4 regions of the Enterobacter cloacae complex sp. HYC080_NIDB genome follow, and region 3 is predicted to be linked to each of the others. Evidence: predicted binding sites of a transcription regulator. Region 3 holds the regulator's gene; each other region holds the start of a gene.

Region 1 (3,124 bases), 2.0 Mb from region 3:
ATTACACGACTGGTCAGATCTTAACGGCGGGCAACGAACATCAACAACGTAATCCGGCGAGCCTTACTAAGCTGATGACGGGTTATGTGGTTGATCGGGCCATTGATAGCCATCGCATTACGCCGGATGACATTGTCACCGTAGGCCGTGACGCATGGGCCAAAGGGAACCCGGTTTTTGACGGATCATCCCTGATGTTCCTGAAAGAGGGCGATCGCGTCTCCGTGCGGGACTTAAGCCGCGGGCTGATTGTGGATTCCGGCAACGACGCCTGCGTGGCGCTGGCCGATCACGTTGCGGGTGGGCAGCCGCAGTTTGTGAAGATGATGAACGACTATGTGCAGAAGCTGAACCTGCGCGATACGCACTTTGAAACCGTCCATGGGCTTGATGCGCCGGGTCAACACAGCTCGGCCTATGACCTGGCCGTTCTCTCCCGGGCTATCATTCACGGTGAGCCTGAGTTTTACCATATGTACAGCGAAAAGAGTCTCACCTGGAACGGGATCACCCAGCAAAACCGTAACGGCCTGCTGTGGGATAAAACCATGAACGTGGATGGCCTCAAAACGGGGCACACTTCTGGCGCGGGCTTTAACCTGATTGCTTCCGCCGTTGACGGTCAGCGCCGTTTAATCGCGGTGGTGATGGGGGCGGACAGCCCGAAAGGGCGCGAAGACCAGGCCCGGAAACTGCTGCACTGGGGTCAGCAGAATTTCGATACGGTGCAGATTCTGCACAGCGGTAAAAAAGTAGGGACAGAACGTATCTGGTACGGTGATAAAGAACAGGTAAATCTGGGTACGGATCAGGACTTCTGGCTGGCTTTACCGAAAGCGGAAGTGGCGAACATTAAGGCGAAATACGTTCTGGATAAAAAAGAGCTGGAAGCGCCGATTGCCGCACATCAGCGGGTTGGGGAGATCCAGCTCTATGACCGCGACAAAGTGGTGGCACACTGGCCGCTGGTCACCCTGGAACGTGTTGATAAGGGTGGGATTTTCTCTCGCCTCAGTGATTACCTGCATCAAAAAATTTAACCTTTCTGAGCAGACTGGCAGGGTTGCGAGTCTGCTCACATAATAAACACTCCTCGTTTGCCGATAATATTGTTCCTGTTTTATAGTGTATAAATATACAGTAATAAGCGGAGGCAGTATGGACTACAGCATCAAGCAGCAACAGAAGCGTAAGATTGCGGGTTTTCATCTTGTTGGGCCGTGGGAAAAAACGGTTAAGCAGGGATTTGAACAGCTGGTCATGTGGGTGGACGGACGTCACATTGAGCCGCTGGAGTGGGTGGCGGTCTACTACGATAATCCTGATGAGGTCCCGGCGGAAAAACTGCGCTGTGATACGGCCGTTACGGTACCGGAGGATTTTGTTATCCCGGATAACAGCGAAGGCGTCATGATGACGGAAATCGCGGCGGGTGATTATGCCGTGGCCACGGCGCGTGTGGAAAACTACGACTTTGCGACACCGTGGTATCAGTTCTTCAATTCCCTGTTGCAGGACAATAAATATCAGATGGCGCTCAAACCCTGCTTCGAACGTTATCTCAATGATGGCAACGCGGACGGTTACTGGGATATCGAAATGTTTATCGCGGTAGAGCACAAAACGGCTTAAGCCTGCTAAATGAAGGGTTTTTCAGCCGGGTGTGATCCGCCCGGCTGAAAACACAGTACAATTGTGATTTGCCGTGTAGCTGGAGAGCGGGTGTGCGTCCCGACAAATCATTAACGCCGTTTGAAATTCGTCTATACAAACATTACCGCGTGGTGCATGGGTGCCGCATTGCGCTGGCGTTCGTATTGACTTTTATACTGGTCCGACTGCTGGATGTTCCGGAGGGGACGTGGCCGCTGATCACGCTGGTGGTGGTGATGGGGCCTATCTCATTTTGGGGGAACGTTGTTCCTCGCGCCTTCGAGCGGATCGGCGGTACCGTTCTTGGCTCTGCGCTGGGGCTTATTGCCCTGAAGCTGGAGCTTATCTCATTTCCGGTCATGCTGGCATGGTGCGGTGCGGCCATGTTCCTCTGCGGTTGGCTGGCGTTGGGCAAACGCCCCTATCAGGCGCTGCTGATTGGTATCACCCTTGCAGTGGTGGTCGGCGCACCGGCCGGGGATATGACCACGGCGCTCTGGCGAAGCGGGGATGTCATCCTGGGCTCGCTGCTTGCCATGCTGTTTACCGGCATCTGGCCGCAGCGTGCTTTTTTGCACTGGCGTATCCAGATGGCCAGCTATGTCACCGCGTTTAACCGCGTTTACCAGGCCGGTTTCTCCCCCAATCTGGTTGAGCGCCCACGGCTGGAAAAGCATCTGCAAACCATCCTTAATGACGTGGTCAAAATGCGCGGCCTGATTACCCCCGCGAGCAAAGAGACCCATATTCAGAAAGCGATTTTTGAGGCTATTCAGACCGTAAGCCGCAATCTGGTCTGCATGCTTGAGCTGCAGATTAACGCGCACTGGGCTTCTCGCCCAAGCCATCTGCTGATGCTCAACGCACATACGCTGAAAGAGACACAGCAGATGACGCAGCAAACCCTGTTGACCATCGCTCATGCGCTCTATGAAGGCAACCCGCAGCCGATACTGGCGAACAGCGAGCGTCTGAATGACATTGTGGCGGAGCTGAAAACGCTTATTAGCGAGCGGCAGGGTGATAACGTGGCGGAAACGCCCATTCATGGCTATGTCTGGTTGAGCCTGGAACTGGCTCGGCAGCTTGAACTGTTATCGCACCTCATTTGCCGGGCGCTGCGCAAATAAAACGCGGATGTGACGCCTGCTGCTTCGATTCAGCAGCAATTGGGGTTATGATAGCGTTAAACGATATAGTCATTGTCATTCGCAGCCGCTGTCAGTAAGGTTATTGATACAACGGTTGCTTTAACGAATCCGAATCTCACATTATCAGGGGTGTAAAAATGGAAACTACCAAGCCTTCGTTCCAGGATGTTCTGGAATTCGTCCGCCTGTTCCGCCGCAAAAACAAACTGCAGCGTGAAATCCAGGACGTTGAGAAGAAGATCCGTGACAACCAGAAACGTGTCCTGCTGCTCGACAACCTGAGCGACTACATCAAGCCAGGCATGAGCGTTGAAGCTATT
Region 2 (3,124 bases), 630 kb from region 3:
CCTGGAGATGATCCTCGATAAGTATTTCCCGTCGCTGTACAACGCGCTGGGGATCTTCCTGCCGCTCATCGCCGTAAACTGTGCCATCTTTGGTGGCGTCTCATTCATGGTTCAGCGTGATTACAACTTCAGTGAATCCGTGGTGTATGGCTTTGGATCCGGTATCGGCTGGATGCTGGCGATTGTTACCATGGCGGGGATCCGCGAAAAAATGAAATATGCCAACGTCCCTGCCGGGCTGCGTGGCTTAGGGATCACCTTTATCACCACCGGCCTGATGGCGTTGGGCTTTATGTCCTTCTCCGGTGTGCAGCTATAAGGGCTAAAAGATGGAAATTATTCTTGGCGTGGTGATGTTCACGCTGATAGTACTGGTGCTCTCAGGGCTGATTCTGGCGGCGCGCGCGAAGCTGGTCAATTCCGGTGATGTGGTCATTGATATCAATGACGATCCCCAGAATCAGATCCGTACCCCGGCAGGGGATAAACTGCTTAATACGCTCTCCGGCAACGGGATCTTTGTCTCGTCAGCCTGCGGTGGCGGCGGCTCATGCGGGCAGTGCCGTGTGACGGTGAAAGAGGGGGGCGGTGATATTCTGCCCACAGAACTGTCGCATATTACGAAACGTGAAGCGAAAGAGGGTTGTCGTCTGGCATGCCAGGTCGCGGTGCGTCAGAACATGAAGATTGAGCTGCCGGAAGAGATCTTCGGCGTGAAAAAATGGGAGTGCGAGGTTATCTCTAACGATAACAAAGCCACCTTCATTAAAGAGCTTAAGCTGCGTGTGCCTGAAGGGGAGAGCGTCCCGTTCCGTGCGGGGGGCTATATCCAAATTGATTGTCCGGCACACACCGTGGCGTATGCCGACTTCGACGTGCCTGAAGAGTACCGTGCCGACTGGGATAAATTTAATCTCTTCCGCTTTGTTTCCGAGGTCAAAGAGCCCGCGCTTCGCGCCTATTCCATGGCTAACTACCCGGAAGAGAAGGGCATCATTATGCTCAACGTGCGTATCGCCACCCCGCCGCCAAACGTGCCACATGCCCCGCCGGGCGTGATGTCGTCGTACATCTGGTCCCTCAAGCCTGGCGACAAAGTCACCATCTCCGGTCCGTTCGGGGAGTTCTTTGCCAAAGATACCGACGCAGAAATGGTCTTTATCGGCGGGGGGGCGGGTATGGCGCCAATGCGCTCACACATCTTTGACCAGCTCAAGCGTCTTGGGAGCACGCGTAAGATCAGCTTCTGGTATGGGGCGCGTTCCCTGCGCGAAATGTTCTATGACGATGAGTTCGAACAGCTGGCGCGTGAGAACCCTAACTTTACTTTCCACGTGGCGCTTTCCGACCCGCAGCCGGAAGATAACTGGACAGGCTATACGGGCTTCATCCACAACGTGCTGTATGAAAATTACCTCAAACAGCACCCGGCACCAGAAGACTGCGAGTTCTACATGTGTGGTCCGCCAATGATGAACGCCGCTGTGATCAAGATGCTGAAAGATCTCGGCGTGGAAGATGAGAACATCCTCCTTGATGATTTCGGAGGCTGATCATGTTGACCTTTCTGGCGACCTTTGCGGTGTTTGTGCTGGTGGTATTCGGCATGTCATTAGGCTGGATCATCAAGCGTAAAAGCATTCAGGGCAGCTGCGGCGGGATCTCTTCTCTCGGAATGGAAAAGGTCTGCGACTGCCCGGAACCGTGCGATGCGCGGAAAAAAAGAATGGCCCGCGAACAGCAGCGCATTATTTAGTTTTGTTAGTCGGGTAAGGCGAAGCCGCCACCCGACAATTCCCACGTACACTTCTCAACCCTCATTTGTTTACTGTATACTTATCCAGTGATGAGTGAGGGCTTACTATGCGCAAAATAATCCATGTCGATATGGACTGCTTTTTTGCCGCAGTGGAGATGCGTGACAACCCGGCGCTGCGGGATATCCCCATCGCCATTGGCGGCAGCCGCGTACAGCGTGGGGTGATCAGCACCGCCAACTACCCTGCGCGCAAATTTGGCGTGCGCAGCGCCATGCCGGCGGCGATGGCGTTAAAACTCTGCCCGCACCTCACCCTTTTGCCTGGGCGCTTTGAAGCCTATAAAGAAGCGTCGAACCATATACGGGAAATCTTCTCCCGCTATACCTCACTGATTGAGCCGCTATCCCTGGACGAAGCCTATCTTGACGTCACCGACAGCCTTCACTGTCACGGCTCCGCCACCCTGATGGCGCAGGAGATCCGCCAGACCATTTTCAACGAGCTGAATCTCACCGCATCGGCAGGCGTCGCGCCGGTAAAATTTCTCGCTAAAATCGCCTCCGATTTAAATAAACCCAACGGTCAGTACGTCATCACCCCCGAAGAGGTGCCTGCGTTTTTGAAAACGCTTCCGCTTGGTAAAATCCCCGGCGTAGGCAAAGTCTCCGCCGCGAAGCTGGAAAGTATGGGATTACGCACTTGCGAAGATGTGCAGCGAAGCGATCTGGCTATGCTACTCAAGCGTTTCGGAAAGTTTGGTCGCGTGCTGTGGGAACGCAGTCAGGGCATTGATGAACGCAGCGTAAGCAGCGAGCGGTTGCGTAAATCGGTTGGTGTTGAACGCACGCTGATGGAAGATATTCACGACTGGTCCGAATGTGAATTCATCATCACTGAACAGCTTTATCCTGAGCTGGAAAGGCGCTTAGCGAAGGTTAAGCCCGATCTGCTCATCGCCCGGCAGGGCGTGAAGCTCAAGTTTAACGACTTCCAGCAGACTACGCAGGAGCACGTCTGGCCGCGTCTGAACAGAGACGATCTTATCGCGACGGCAAAAAAAGCATGGGAAGAACGGCGGGCAGGGCGCGGAGTACGGCTGGTGGGGCTGCACGTCACACTGCTGGATCCGCAGTTAGAGCGTCAGTTGGTTTTGGGATTGTAGATTACGCCAATCGTCGGCCCGGTAAGCGTAGCGCCACCGGGCAACAGACGACGAATTACTTAGCAGGAATCGCCTTCAGCAACTCGGTCAGCAGGGTCCAGTAATGGCCCACGCTTTCGATATGAACTTGCTCATCCGGCGAGTGCGGCCCGGTAATGGTTGGCCCGATAGAGACCATGTCCATGTTCGGATACGGTTTCTT
Region 3 (3,124 bases):
ATTTCATGGCCATCATGCGCCAGCTGGCGTACACGCTCGGCGTTATGAACGTTGATGCCCTGATACAGGCGGTTCCAGGTAAAGCCGAGAATACGATCGGAAAGGCGAATCATCTCGTAAGAGAAGTTCGCGGCAATCTCTTCCATCAGCGCAATGGCGTTCTGCTGGGCTTTCTCATGCGAAATCTTCTTGCTACGCGCTTCGTCTTCAACGGCGCGGGCGATCGCTTTGGAGGCCAACAGTTTGTTGAATAGGTCCTGACGCGCCGGGAGTCGTGGCCCGACGGCCGCGAGGCGCTGACGGGCGAAGTGCATACGTGCTACGCGCGCCAGCTTCTGCGCGATGATCTTGTCGGTACCGTGCTCATCTGCCATCCGGCGCAGTGAAACGGAAGGGGAGAAGCGCACAAAGCTGTCGCGTCCCAGCCAGGAGACCGCGAAGAACTTCTGGATGCCGTTAAGCATACGCAGCGGCGGATTCTCTTCGCCTTTTTCACGGCCCGGACGGCGGCCAAACATCACCGATACCGGCACCATCTGCACATCCAGATCGGGATTGCTGCGGTGCAGGTCGAGATAGTCGTGGAACAGCTTAATGGACTCTTCTTTTGGCGTGTAATAGGTAAACACACGCGGCCCGCCGTGAATGAACACGTAGCGCGGCAGCAACGTGCCGTCGACTTCCAGCGGTTCAAGCGGGTCAGGTAAGTCATGCGCCAGACATTGGGCGCGAAGGGTCAGTAAGTCTGCCTTCGAGTTATAAGGCAAAACGTACATAATAGGACGCGACGTATCGAGCCCCAATTCCAGCGCGGGTTCTGCTGGGATAGACTTGCTTTTTACCAGGATGCTTAATGGTAAATTAAGTAATTTGTAGTAAATTCGTGGCCAGCCGGACATAAACGATGTAAAGCCTCTGGTTAATAATGCAATTGCGGCGCAAGGATAACAGAAAGCGCGCAAAATTTCTGTTGTTACCCGTCATACTTCAGGCTGTAGCGAAACGCGCTACAGTTCCTGTTACTGACGCTTTTTTTCATAAAAGGTTCTTTTAATGGCCAATAATACCACTGGGTTAACGCGTATCATCAAAGCCGCCGGCTATTCATGGAAAGGTTTCCGTGCAGCGTGGATCAACGAAGCCGCCTTTCGTCAGGAAGGTGTCGCCACTATCATCGCGGTCATCATCGCCTGTTTCCTTGATGTCGATGCTATTACCCGCGTACTTCTCATCGGTTCCGTGCTTCTGGTGATGATAGTGGAAATTCTCAATAGCGCTATTGAGGCCGTTGTTGACCGTATTGGCTCAGAATTCCACGAGCTCTCCGGTCGCGCGAAAGACATGGGTTCTGCCGCTGTGCTGCTGGCGATTATCACTGCAGTCATTACCTGGGTCACGCTGCTTTGGTCACATTTCCGATGAGCCTCGAGGAATAATTAAGTCCCTGGTTTTTTGTGCAGTTTTTGGTTCCAAATTCACCTTTGACTGTATATACTCACAGCATAACTGTATATACACCCAGGGGGCGGAATGAAAGCATTAACGACCAGGCAGCAAGAGGTGTTTGATCTCATTCGGGATCATATCGGCCAGACGGGTATGCCACCCACGCGTGCGGAAATCGCTCAGCGTCTGGGCTTCCGTTCTCCGAATGCTGCCGAAGAACACCTGAAAGCGCTGGCACGTAAGGGCGTGATTGAAATTGTTTCAGGCGCGTCACGCGGTATCCGCCTGCTGGTGGAAGAAGAGACGGGCATTCCGCTGATAGGCCGTGTTGCTGCGGGTGAGCCGCTGCTGGCGCAGCAGCATATCGAAGGCCACTACCAGGTTGATCCTGGTATGTTCAAGCCGAGCGCAGATTTTCTGCTGCGCGTAAGCGGCATGTCGATGAAAGATATCGGCATTCTCGACGGCGATCTGCTGGCGGTACACAAAACGCAGGATGTGCGGAACGGCCAGGTGGTGGTCGCGCGCATTGATGACGAAGTGACCGTTAAGCGTCTGAAAAAGCAGGGTAACACCGTTCAGTTGCTGCCCGAAAACAGCGAGTTCTCTCCCATTGTGGTCGATCTCCGCGAACAGAGCTTCTCTATCGAAGGTCTGGCGGTCGGTGTGATTCGCAACGGTGAATGGCTGTAATCTCTTCCTGACAGGCTACGGTTCCGCTGTAGCCTGCCTTATTGACCACTCCCGGTGTTTCTCATGTCACTGCTGACGGCATCCGATAAGGCATTGTGGCGTCTTGCACTGCCGATGATTTTCTCCAATATCACCGTGCCCTTGCTGGGTCTGGTCGACACGGCCGTTATTGGGCATCTCGATTCCCCTGTCTATCTTGGCGGCGTGGCGATTGGCGCGACGGCAACCAGCTTCCTCTTTATGCTGCTGCTCTTTTTGCGCATGAGCACCACCGGACTCACGGCACAGGCGTATGGTGCAAAAGATCCGTTACGTCTGGCGCGGGCGCTGGTGCAGCCGCTGATTCTTGCGCTGGGCGCGGGCGCGTTAATCGTTTTACTCCGCGATCCCCTGATTGACCTTGCGCTCCATATCGTTGGCGGCAGTGAGGCGGTACTGGAGCAGGCGCGACGTTTTCTTGAAATCCGCTGGCTCAGTGCGCCCGCTTCGCTGGCAAATCTGGTTCTGCTGGGTTGGTTACTGGGCGTTCAGTATGCTCGTGCGCCAGTGATTCTGCTGGTCGTGGGAAACCTGCTCAACATCGTGCTGGATCTCTGGCTGGTGATGGGCCTCCATATGAACGTGCGGGGCGCGGCACTGGCGACGGCGATTGCTGAATACGGGACCTTTGTGATGGGGCTGTGGATGGTCTGGCGCGTGCTGGCGATGCGCGGGATCTCCCTCGCGCTGCTGAAAACCGCATGGCGCGGCAATATCCGTAAGCTGCTGGCGCTTAACCGTGACATCATGCTGCGCTCGCTGCTTCTGCAACTCTGCTTCGGCGCGCTGACGGTCTTCGGTGCACGGCTGGGGCCTGAAATCGTCGCGGTCAACGCGGTATTGATGACGCTGCTGACGTTTACCGCCTATGCGCTGGACGGCTTTGCCTACGCGGTTGAAGCACATTCGGGGCAGGCGTATGGCGCGCGTGAAAGCGGGCAGCTTC
Region 4 (3,124 bases), 1.8 Mb from region 3:
TGTAGATGGAGTCGGTACTGCCGCGCACGGCGCTGACGGTAGTCACCAGAGATTGTTGCATCTCATGCAGGCCTGCGGCCAGTTGACCCATTTCATTGCGGCCAGAGAGCGCGATATTCTGCGTCAGGTCGCCCCCCGCAATGGCGCGAATATGGTTCATAATGGTGTTGAGTGGTTTTAACAGCAGGTGTTGTAACCCCTGCCAGATGACCACCAGCACGGCGATAACGGCCAGGAAAATGACTGCCAGCGTCCACTGCATTTGCGTAAAGCTGCTTTGGTTCTCTTCGGTTGCCGCTTTCAGCAGCGTGTTGTTTTCGGCGCGCCAGCGGTTATAGACCGCTTCCATATCATCCTGAGCCTGCTGAGCATCCAGATCGCCATAGGCCTGGTAGTTGTCGGCGCGAAGATACTGAATCGACAAACGCATGACCTCATGCATCTGATTCCAGGATTTTTGCATCTCGTCAGTTAACGCCGCATTCTGGCCGTTAACCTGCGGCAGTTTCTGCCACGCTTTGTTATAGGTTTCTGCTTTAGCCAGCGAGTTACTTGCGGTATCAAGCAGTTTGTTGATCGCGGCAAGGGAAGCCGGATCGCGCTGGTTTTTCAGGTAGCGGATCGCCACGCGGGTCACGGTGACGCGCGTTTTTACCAGCGTGTTTACGCTGTCGCTCAGATTTTCCTGCTGGGCATTGAGCACGCCGGAGTTCTGGAAGTTATGGCGATCGTTGCTGACGGCGGAGTAGAACAACCCTCCCGTGACAACTTGCAGCAGACAGAATATGGTAAGGGCAAAGATAATACCGGTAATCACGTGCAGATTTTTCAGCATAGCGGTCGTCCGTTAGAGAAGAGGCAGAGGTACACCAATACTATCGTCGTATAGAATTTAAACTTTAATTTAACTCGCGCTTAACGAAGGGCTCCGGTCAGGAACCTGTTGTAAATCCGGATCATTTTTATGAGGAAGGTCAACATGAGCAGCATTGATAAAAGCGGGACGTACGCGCTCGGTACGCGGACGGTTAAACGACTGGGGTACGGCGCGATGCAGCTTGCCGGACCGGGCGTATTTGGCCCTCCGAAAGATAAAAATGCCGCGCTGGAGGTGTTACGCGAAGCCGTGGCGGCGGGGGTGAATCATATCGATACCAGCGATTTTTATGGTCCCCATGTGACCAATCAGCTGATCCGCGAGGCGCTTCATCCGTACCAGGACGATCTCACTATCGTCACCAAGATCGGGGCCCGCCGCAACGATAAAGGTGCCTGGCTGCCGGCCTTTTCCGCGCAGGAGCTGACTCAGGCGGTGCATGATAACCTGCGTAATCTGCAGGTGGATGTACTGGATGTGGTGAATCTGCGGATCATGTTTAGCGCTCATGGCCCGGCAGAAGGATCGATTGCTGAACCGCTTTCCACCCTCGCAGAGTTACAGCAGCAAGGGCTGGTACGCCACATTGGTCTGAGCAATGTCACGGCCACTCAGGTTGCGGAAGCGCAGAAGACGGTGCCTGTTGTCTGCGTGCAGAACATGTACAACATAGTGAACCGCGGCGACGATGCGCTGGTGGATTTACTGGCGCAGCAGGGGATTGCCTATGTGCCGTTTTTCCCATTGGGCGGCTTTACGCCACTGCAATCCAGCGATCTGCAGGCCGTCGCGGATTCCCTTGGCGCAACCGCGATGCAGGTTGCGCTGGCATGGCTGCTGCAACGTTCCCCGAATATTCTGCTGATCCCCGGCACCTCTTCCGTGGCGCATTTGCGGCAAAATCTCGCAGCAGGAGAACTGCAACTGCCGCCTGACGCTCTGGAAACGCTGAATACGCTGGTAGGCCGATCGTTGAACTAAATCCGTTCAAACTTCAATACGTTCGGCTTCACCGCCGGAAAGCATCTTGATCCTGGCCCATAATCCGTAATACTGTATTTATATACAGTATTACGGCAGGAAAGCATTTATGGGCACTCTCTTTTCTTATCACTCTAATCAAGTCATTGAATTACCTCTCTTTCTGGAGCGCGTCGCCTGCGGCTTCCCCAGCCCGGCGCAGGATTATGTGGAGGATCGTCTCGATCTTAACCGGCTGGCGGTCAGGCACCCTAGTGCGACCTACTTTATAAAAGTGAGTGGTGACTCGATGATTGGGGCTGGGATCGGCGACGGCGATCTGCTGGTGGTCGATCGTTCGTTAAATGCCGAACATGGGGATATCGTCGTGGCGTCGGTTGCCGGTGAGTTTACGGTGAAAGAGCTACAGACCCGTCCGGTTTTGAGGTTGCTGCCGCATAATGCCCGCTATCAGCCGATTACCTTCCAGTCAGAAGAGGAGCTACAAATCTTCGGCGTTGTCACTCACACCCTCAAAACGTATAAACATGTTCGCACTGGTTGATGTGAATAGCTTTTATGCCTCCTGCGAGAGGGTGTTTCGCCCCGATCTGGAGGGCAAACCCATCGTGGTGGTCTCGAACAACGACGGCTGCATTATTTCGCTGTCGCGGGAGGCCAAACAGTTCGGCATAAAAATGGGTGAGCCCTACTTTAAATTCAAGGAGAAGGGTTATCCGGCGCGGGTGTATGTTTTTAGCTCGAACTATGCGCTGTATGCCGATCTCAGCAGCCGGGTGATGCAAACGCTGACCGATCTTGCTCCGGCAATTGAGATCTACTCGATTGATGAAGCCTTCGTGAACGTGTCGGGCGTCAGCCGCTGCATGTCGCTGGAGGCTTTTGGCCATCAGATGCGCAACCAGGTCGCTAAAAATACGGGGTTGACCGTTGGGGTCGGTATTGCCCCGACCAAAACGCTGGCGAAGCTGGCCAACTATGCGGCGAAGCGGTGGTCTGCCACCGGCGGCGTGGTCGATCTATCGGATCGCGAACGGCAGCGTAAGCTGCTGGCGAAGGTGCCGGTAGAGGAAGTGTGGGGTGTCGGGCGACGCATCACGAAAAAACTCAACGCCATGGGGATTACCACGGCGCTGGAGCTGGCGGAAGCGTCCTCCTGGGTCATTCGCAAACATTTTAACGTGGTAATGGAACGCACGGCGCGCGAGCTTCGCGGTGAGCCTTGTCTTGATCTGGAAGAGTTTACCCCGACGAAGCAGCAAATTA

What was found. The regulator LexA, encoded in region 3, represses DNA repair genes until DNA is damaged. The targets are predictions, from matches to a motif close to TNCTGTATGTACATACAGNA.
Region 1: the regulator LexA is predicted to act here: its motif matches at 1,124-1,143, upstream of sbmC (DNA gyrase inhibitor SbmC).
Region 2: the regulator LexA is predicted to act here: its motif matches at 1,827-1,846, upstream of dinB (DNA polymerase IV).
Region 4: the regulator LexA is predicted to act here: its motif matches at 1,929-1,948, upstream of umuD (translesion error-prone DNA polymerase V autoproteolytic subunit).

Annotation. Positions count from the first base shown of each region.
Region 1 is NZ_CP114212.1:1,646,750-1,649,873, forward strand. Features, by position in the region: gene dacD (serine-type D-Ala-D-Ala carboxypeptidase DacD) at 1-1,040, shown strand, start outside; gene sbmC (DNA gyrase inhibitor SbmC) at 1,159-1,632, shown strand; gene O1723_RS07740 (FUSC family protein) at 1,725-2,783, shown strand; gene O1723_RS07745 (DUF496 family protein) at 2,942-3,124, shown strand, end outside.
Region 2 is NZ_CP114212.1:3,607,573-3,610,696, reverse strand. Features, by position in the region: gene nqrE (NADH:ubiquinone reductase (Na(+)-transporting) subunit E) at 1-319, shown strand, start outside; gene nqrF (NADH:ubiquinone reductase (Na(+)-transporting) subunit F) at 330-1,553, shown strand; gene nqrM ((Na+)-NQR maturation NqrM) at 1,556-1,756, shown strand; gene dinB (DNA polymerase IV) at 1,864-2,922, shown strand; gene pepD (cytosol nonspecific dipeptidase) at 2,978-3,124, opposite strand, start outside.
Region 3 is NZ_CP114212.1:4,234,601-4,237,724, reverse strand. Features, by position in the region: gene plsB (glycerol-3-phosphate 1-O-acyltransferase PlsB) at 1-899, opposite strand, end outside; gene O1723_RS20130 (diacylglycerol kinase) at 1,054-1,422, shown strand; gene lexA (transcriptional repressor LexA) at 1,531-2,139, shown strand; gene dinF (MATE family efflux transporter DinF) at 2,203-3,124, shown strand, end outside.
Region 4 is NZ_CP114212.1:2,482,390-2,485,513, reverse strand. Features, by position in the region: gene tcp (methyl-accepting chemotaxis citrate transducer) at 1-835, opposite strand, end outside; gene O1723_RS11730 (aldo/keto reductase family oxidoreductase) at 980-1,858, shown strand; gene umuD (translesion error-prone DNA polymerase V autoproteolytic subunit) at 1,968-2,402, shown strand; gene umuC (translesion error-prone DNA polymerase V subunit UmuC) at 2,386-3,124, shown strand, end outside.